3 regions of the Klebsiella ornithinolytica genome follow, and region 1 is predicted to be linked to each of the others. Evidence: predicted binding sites of a transcription regulator. Region 1 holds the regulator's gene; each other region holds the start of a gene.
The links. Region 1 encodes PurR, which represses purine synthesis genes. Its sites were predicted from a motif close to CANGCAAACGTTTGCNTG; they were not measured.
Positions count from the first base shown of each region.

Region 1 (2,272 bases):
AATGGCGGGATGTCGGGGGAAAGAGGCCTCTCCCCCTGATAAATCAGTGCAGCACCGCTGTCAGGCCGGCGGCCACGATGAGACCCAGGACAATAATCGTTGTCGTCAGCGAAAACTTTAAATCTGTATCCATCAATTTTTCCCCCCAGTTATCCCCACATGAAAAGTGAGCTTGCTCATTTTTGCACAATATAGCGCAAAAATCTTCCATGTTTTAGGGTGATGCACATTTTTGCTCTTCCCCTTTGCCGCAAGATCGGACAAAATCCCACGCTAATTTGAAAGCGTATCGGCCATTGACCCCTTCCTGTCGTTCTGTGTCGTTTTCCCGACGTGATGCAATGTTGAAAATTGTATTCAGGGTGTGTATAGGCAAACGTTTACGTATCGATAATCAGACGATCAGGTCAAGGTCTGGAGTGAGAAGTAATGGCAACAATTAAAGATGTAGCGAAGCGCGCAAACGTTTCCACTACAACAGTGTCACATGTAATTAACAAAACCCGTTTCGTGGCGGAAGAAACCCGCAACGCCGTGTGGGCGGCGATCAAAGAGCTGCACTACTCCCCCAGTGCCGTTGCTCGCAGCCTGAAGGTTAATCACACCAAATCGATTGGCCTGCTGGCCACCAGCAGCGAAGCGGCCTATTTCGCTGAGATTATTGAAGCCGTAGAAAAGAGCTGTTTCCAGAAAGGCTATACCCTGATTCTGGGCAATGCGTGGAACGATCTCGAAAAACAGCAGGCCTACCTGTCGATGATGGCGCAAAAGCGCGTCGACGGCCTGCTGGTTATGTGTTCTGAATATCCGGAATCGGTGCTCAGCATGCTGGAAGAGTACCGCCATATTCCGATGGTGGTAATGGACTGGGGTGAATCCAAAGCCGACTTCACCGATTCGGTCATCGATAACGCCTTCGAAGGCGGCTATATGGCCGGTCGCTATCTGGTGGAACGCGGCCACCGTGAAATCGGCGTGATCCCGGGTCCGCTGGAGCGTAATACCGGCGCCGGCCGCCTGGCGGGCTTTATGAAAGCCATGGAAGAAGCGCAGATCGCCGTTCCGGAAAGCTGGATTGTTCAGGGCGACTTCGAGCCTGAATCCGGCTACCGCGCCATGCAGCAGATCCTCAGCCAGCAGCATCGCCCGACGGCGGTCTTCTGCGGCGGCGACATCATGGCGATGGGCGCAATCTGTGCTGCGGATGAGATGGGACTGCGCGTGCCGCAGGACATTTCGCTGATCGGGTATGATAACGTGCGTAACGCCCGCTATTTCAGCCCGGCGCTGACCACCATCCACCAGCCGAAAGATTCGCTGGGGGAAGCGGCCTTCAATATGCTGATGGATCGTATCGTCAACAAGCGTGAAGAGTCGCAATCTATTGAGGTTCACCCGCGGCTGGTAGAGCGTCGCTCCGTCGTAGACGGCCCGTTCGTCGATTATCGTCGCTGATCGCCCGTGCGGCGCCGGTTACTCCGGCGCCCGCAGCCACTCCCGGTTCAACGTTTCGCTGTCCCCCAGATAATCCAGCAGCCACGACAGCGCCGGTGACGTGTCGCTCTGCTGCCAGGTCAGGCAGCACGCGGCGTCCGGGAACGGGTTTTCCAGCGCCAGCGCGGTCCATTCACCGCGGTCAATCCAGGGGCGAGCAAAATGGCTCGGCACCATCCCTACGCACAATCCCGCCGAGAGGCAGGTAGCTGATGATTCCCAGTCCGGCACCACTACCCTTTTCTGGTTGTCCAGTAGCCAGGTCGTGCGTTTCGGTAACGAACGGGAAGTGTCCTCCCGGACCAGCGACGGCCAGTTGCGCAACACATCATCGCTCAGTGGCCCGTTCATCTGCGCCAGCGGGTGATGGCTGGCCACTACGCAATGCCAGCTCAGCATTCCCATATCGCGAAAGGCGTAGCGCCCCCCGACCGGAATCGAACGCGTTGCCCCGATAGCCAGTTCCACGCGCCCGTCGGCCAGCGCGTCCCAGACGCCGTTGAAGACCTCCTGAAAAACAATCAGCTCGACATCGGGAAAGTGACGATAAAAATCGACAATCATCTGACGCATACGGGCCGGTTTAACAATGTCGTCTACGGCTATCGACAGCTGGCCGCGCCAGCCGTTGGCTATCTGCTGACACTGCTGGCGAGTGATCTGCATTTTTTTGATAACAGATCGTCCTTCCTGTAAAAACCAGAGCCCGGCGGGGGTCAATTCGACATCGCGATGGCGGCGTTCAAAAAGCGGTACTGCCAGCCACTCCTCCAGCTGA
Region 1 covers NZ_CP130153.1:2,374,237-2,376,508, reverse strand. Annotated here, with positions in the region: gene cydH (cytochrome bd-I oxidase subunit CydH) at 44-133, opposite strand; gene purR (HTH-type transcriptional repressor PurR) at 430-1,455, shown strand; gene punR (DNA-binding transcriptional activator PunR) at 1,474-2,272, opposite strand, start outside.

Region 2 (2,272 bases), 2.0 Mb from region 1:
ACGGGTAGTTTACCGCGAAGTGCCCCGACAACAAAGAAAGAGCTTTTGAGACAAAGGATCTATGGCTCGTGGACGGAGACGATCTACCATAAAGTATCCCCTGAAAACGGAATCCATGACCATGACAAGACGTTATTTGAAGCTGGCGATGCTGACCACGCTGTTCACACTCAGCGCCTGCGCTCAGCAAAGCGAAGTCCGTCAAATGCATGAAAGCGTAAGCACCTTGAGCAAAGAGATGACTCAGCTTAATCAGCAGACGGTGAAAATTAGCCAGCAAAACGCTCTGAATGCGAAATCCACCAGCGGCGTTTATCTTTTGCCCGGCGCCAGGACTCCGGCGCGCCTCGAAAGCCAAATCGGCACATTGCGTATGTCGCTGCGTGATATTGCCGCCGACGCCGACGGTACCCGCCTGACGCTGCGTATTCAGGGGGAATCAAACGACCCGCTACCGGCGTTTAGCGCCACCGTTGCCTGGGGGCAAATCAGCGGCACCACGCAGAATTATCAGGAAGTTAACGTGCACGATCGGTTGATTAGCGCCCCCGCCAGCATCCTGGCGCCGAGCGACGTTGATATTCCGCTACGTCTGAACGGCATCACGCCGGAGCAGCTCGGCTTCCTGCGCATTCACGATATCCAGCCCGCCACCGCACAATAATCCCCTTCACCGGGTGTCGCCGACACCCGGGCCCCCGTCCAGAAATCCATTTACAATTTTTCTAAACAGTTCAGTAAAAATTGACTGTATGGATGAATTTCAGTGGCATTCTGTCAGGAAATGCATAGAATCGTGAACGCAATCGATTACGTATGTTTACGTTATGTGAAACAACACGTATTTTTGTGAGCAATGATTTCTATAATAGACCCCCACAGAAAGACGAAATATTTAGAAACGCTTCGGCAACGTTCTTAACGCCTTTTGGCTTAATTTAAACAGTGGCATCATTATGAAAAAAACATTACTGGCAGCAGGCGCCGTACTGGCGCTGTCCACATCGTTCACTGCTGGCGCGGCAGAAAACGAAAAACCGCAGTACCTGTCTGATTGGTGGCACCAGAGTGTAAACGTGGTGGGTAGCTACCACACCCGTTTTGGACCGCAAATCCGTAACGATACCTATCTGGAATACGAAGCGTTTGCTAAAAAAGACTGGTTTGATTTCTATGGCTATATCGATGCGCCGGTGTTCTTTGGCGGCAACAGCACGGCAAAAGGTATCTGGAACAACGGTTCTCCGCTGTTTATGGAAATCGAACCGCGTTTCTCTATCGATAAGCTGACCAACACCGATCTCAGCTTCGGCCCGTTCAAAGAGTGGTATTTCGCGAACAACTATATCTACGATATGGGTCGTAACGATTCTCAGGAGCAGAGCACCTGGTATATGGGTCTGGGTACCGATATCGATACCGGTCTGCCGATGAGCCTGTCTCTGAACGTCTATGCGAAATATCAGTGGCAGAACTATGGCGCATCCAACGAAAACGAATGGGACGGCTACCGTTTCAAAGTGAAATACTTTGTCCCGCTGACCGACCTGTGGGGCGGCTCGCTGAGCTACATCGGCTTCACCAACTTTGACTGGGGTTCCGATCTGGGCGATGACAACTTCTATGACATGAACGGCAAGCACGCGCGCACCAGCAACTCCATCGCCTCCAGCCACATCCTGGCGCTGAACTACGCGCACTGGCACTACTCCGTTGTGGCCCGTTACTGGCATAACGGCGGTCAGTGGGCCGATGATGCGAAGCTCAACTTCGGCGATGGCGACTTCAACGTACGCTCTACCGGCTGGGGTGGTTACTTCGTGGTGGGTTACAACTTCTAATCCTGCCTGATGGTCCCCGGCCTCTGCGCCGGGGATATCGATTGACGCGCATTATGGCTCACGCTCCTCGCACCTCACCTTACGCAGAAAATCACTCAATGAACGGTCGGCCCGCTCGCTGAAAAGGCGCCCGGTAGCAGCCACGTCCAGGCAGCGATCGAGACGAAAGCAGCGGTAATCGTCGCGGAGCTCGCACCAGCTCACCAGCAGCCAGCGTTCGCCCCAGAAAAAGAGCCCCAGCGGCAGCACTTCGCGCTGCGACACCTTTCCCGCTTCGTCGCGGTAGTGCAGCGCCAGCACCCGCTGACCGGAAACCGCCCGATGCACCAGATCAAACTGTGCCTTACTGTAGCCCTGGGCGCCAAAATCCGGCGCAAATAGCCGCGATTGTTCGGCCTTACGCCGACTCTCCTCAGGTAAAATCGCGAGCA
Region 2 covers NZ_CP130153.1:4,347,459-4,349,730, forward strand. Annotated here, with positions in the region: gene Q1L34_RS20715 (SadB/YajI family lipoprotein) at 122-664, shown strand; gene Q1L34_RS20720 (nucleoside-specific channel-forming protein Tsx) at 957-1,841, shown strand; gene Q1L34_RS20725 (helix-turn-helix transcriptional regulator) at 1,893-2,272, opposite strand, start outside.
Region 2: a site for PurR is predicted at 800-817, ahead of Q1L34_RS20720 (nucleoside-specific channel-forming protein Tsx). Genes of this name have one in related genera too.

Region 3 (2,272 bases), 2.4 Mb from region 1:
TCGATATAGGCGGTCACAGAAGAGGTGCCGATAAAGGAACCGGCCACCGATGAGATACTGTCGACAAACAGCGCCTGTTTCATCCGCGGGAATTTGCCTTTTTCATCGGCCAGACCGGCTTTATCAGTCACGCCGATCAAGGTTCCGGAGGAGTCGAACAGGTTCACCAGCATAAAGGAGAAGATGATACCCGCCAGACCGAGATTAAATGAGCCAGCCAAATCAACATGGCCAATCACCGACGTAATGCTCGGTGGAGCGGAAACAATACCGGTGTAGTGGACATCACCCAGAATCCAGCCCAGCAGCGTCGTGACGATGATGGAGACCAGCACCGCAGCATGAATGTTACGGGAGGCGAGAATAGCGATAATAAAGAAGCCGAGAATCCCCAGCAGCACGCTGTGGGAGGTCAGGTTACCGATGCTCACCAGCGTGTCTTTGTTTGCGACAATCACGCCGGCATTTTTCAGCCCCATCATGCCGATAAACAACCCGATACCGCTGGTGATCCCCACCCGCAGGCTGACGGGAATATTGGCAATCATCCAGTAACGTACGCGGAAAATAGTCAGCAGCAGCAGACCAACGGCGCCCCAGAAGATAGCGCCCATCCCCACCTGCCACGGCAGCCCCATCGCCTGGACGACGACAAAGGCGAAGAAGGCATTCAGCCCCATTGCCGGCGCCAGCGCAACCGGCAGGTTAGCAAACAACCCCATCAAAATACTACCGAAGGCGGCGATCAGACAGGTCGTCACAAAGACAGCGCTGGTATCCATACCCGCTACGCCAAGAATTTGTGGGTTAACGAAAACAATGTAGACCATTGTCAAAAAGGTGGTGAAACCTGCTATCGCTTCGGTACGTGCCGTCGTGCCGTGTTCACGTAGTTTGAATACGCGCTCCAGCAGACCCTGGCCAGAAGACTGGCTGGTTTGTTGTTGACTCATTATCGGTTTCCGAACAAAAGGAGGGAAAATTCGTCGCTATCCTATACCAAAATGCGACACCGGGGGCAGTTGTATGGTAATTTTTTTCATTGAATTTGCTTATACGGCAACGATTGCGTCTTGTGAATAGGCAGGACGAAAACGTTAACTTGTTAAAATGGAAACGGCATGTCCCAAATAGAAGCCCTGTTTTTCGACTGCGACGGCACGCTGGTCGACAGCGAAGTGATCTGTTCCCGCGCCTATGTTCACATGTTCAAAGCGTTCGGCATTACGCTGGATTTAGACGAGATTTTTAAGCGTTTCAAAGGCGTAAAGCTCTACGAAATCATTGATACCATCAACCAGGAGCACGGCGTTAATCTACAAAAACCAGAGCTCGAACCTCTCTACCGTGCCGAAGTCGCACGCCTGTTTGATTCTGAACTGGAAGCGATTGCCGGAGCGGAAACGCTGCTGGATACGATCAGCGTGCCGATGTGCGTGGTCTCTAACGGCCCGGTCAGTAAAATGCAGCACTCGCTGGGAAGAACCGGCATGTTGCGCCATTTTCCCGACCGCCTGTACAGCGGTTACGATATTCAGCGCTGGAAACCCGATCCGGCACTGATGTTCCATGCAGCAAAGGCGATGAACGTTAACGTCGAAAACTGCATTCTGGTGGATGATTCCAGTGCAGGCGCTCAGTCCGGGATTGAGGCAGGAATGGAAGTGTTTTACTTCTGCGCCGATCCGCACAACAAACCGATAGTTCATCCAAAAGTGACGACCTTTACTGATTTGGCACAGCTGCCTGCGCTGTGGAAAGCCCGTGGATGGCATATTACGCGTTAATGAAAAAAGCCGGATAGCGCGAGCGCGTATCCGGCCTCCAGGATCCGGGGTTTTGTCGACCCGGTAAGCGTAGCGCCTGCGGGTATTTTACGGCGGATCACTCTTTCGGATCTTTACCCGCCAGCAGCTTATCCAGCTCGTCGCCGCCAACGTGGCGGAAATCCTGACCTTTAACGAAGTAGAAAATATATTCGCAAATATTCTGGCAGCGGTCGCCGATACGCTCGATTGAACGGGCGCAGAACAGCGCGGTCAGCACGCTTGGAATCGTACGTGAATCTTCCATCATATAGGTCATCAGCTGACGCACGATGCCCTCATATTCCTGATCCACCTTCTTATCTTCGCGATAGATACGCACCGCTTCGTCAAGATCCATGCGAGCAAAGGCATCCAGCACGTCATGCAGCATCTGCACGGTATGACGCCCCAGTGATTCCAGGCTCACCAGCAGCGGCTGGTGCTGCTGGGAGAACTTCTCCAGC
Region 3 covers NZ_CP130153.1:5,536,533-5,538,804, reverse strand. Annotated here, with positions in the region: gene Q1L34_RS26165 (NCS2 family permease) at 1-953, opposite strand, end outside; gene yieH (6-phosphogluconate phosphatase) at 1,122-1,787, shown strand; gene phoU (phosphate signaling complex protein PhoU) at 1,885-2,272, opposite strand, start outside.
Region 3: a site for PurR is predicted at 1,088-1,105, ahead of Q1L34_RS26165 (NCS2 family permease). Genes of this name have one in related genera too.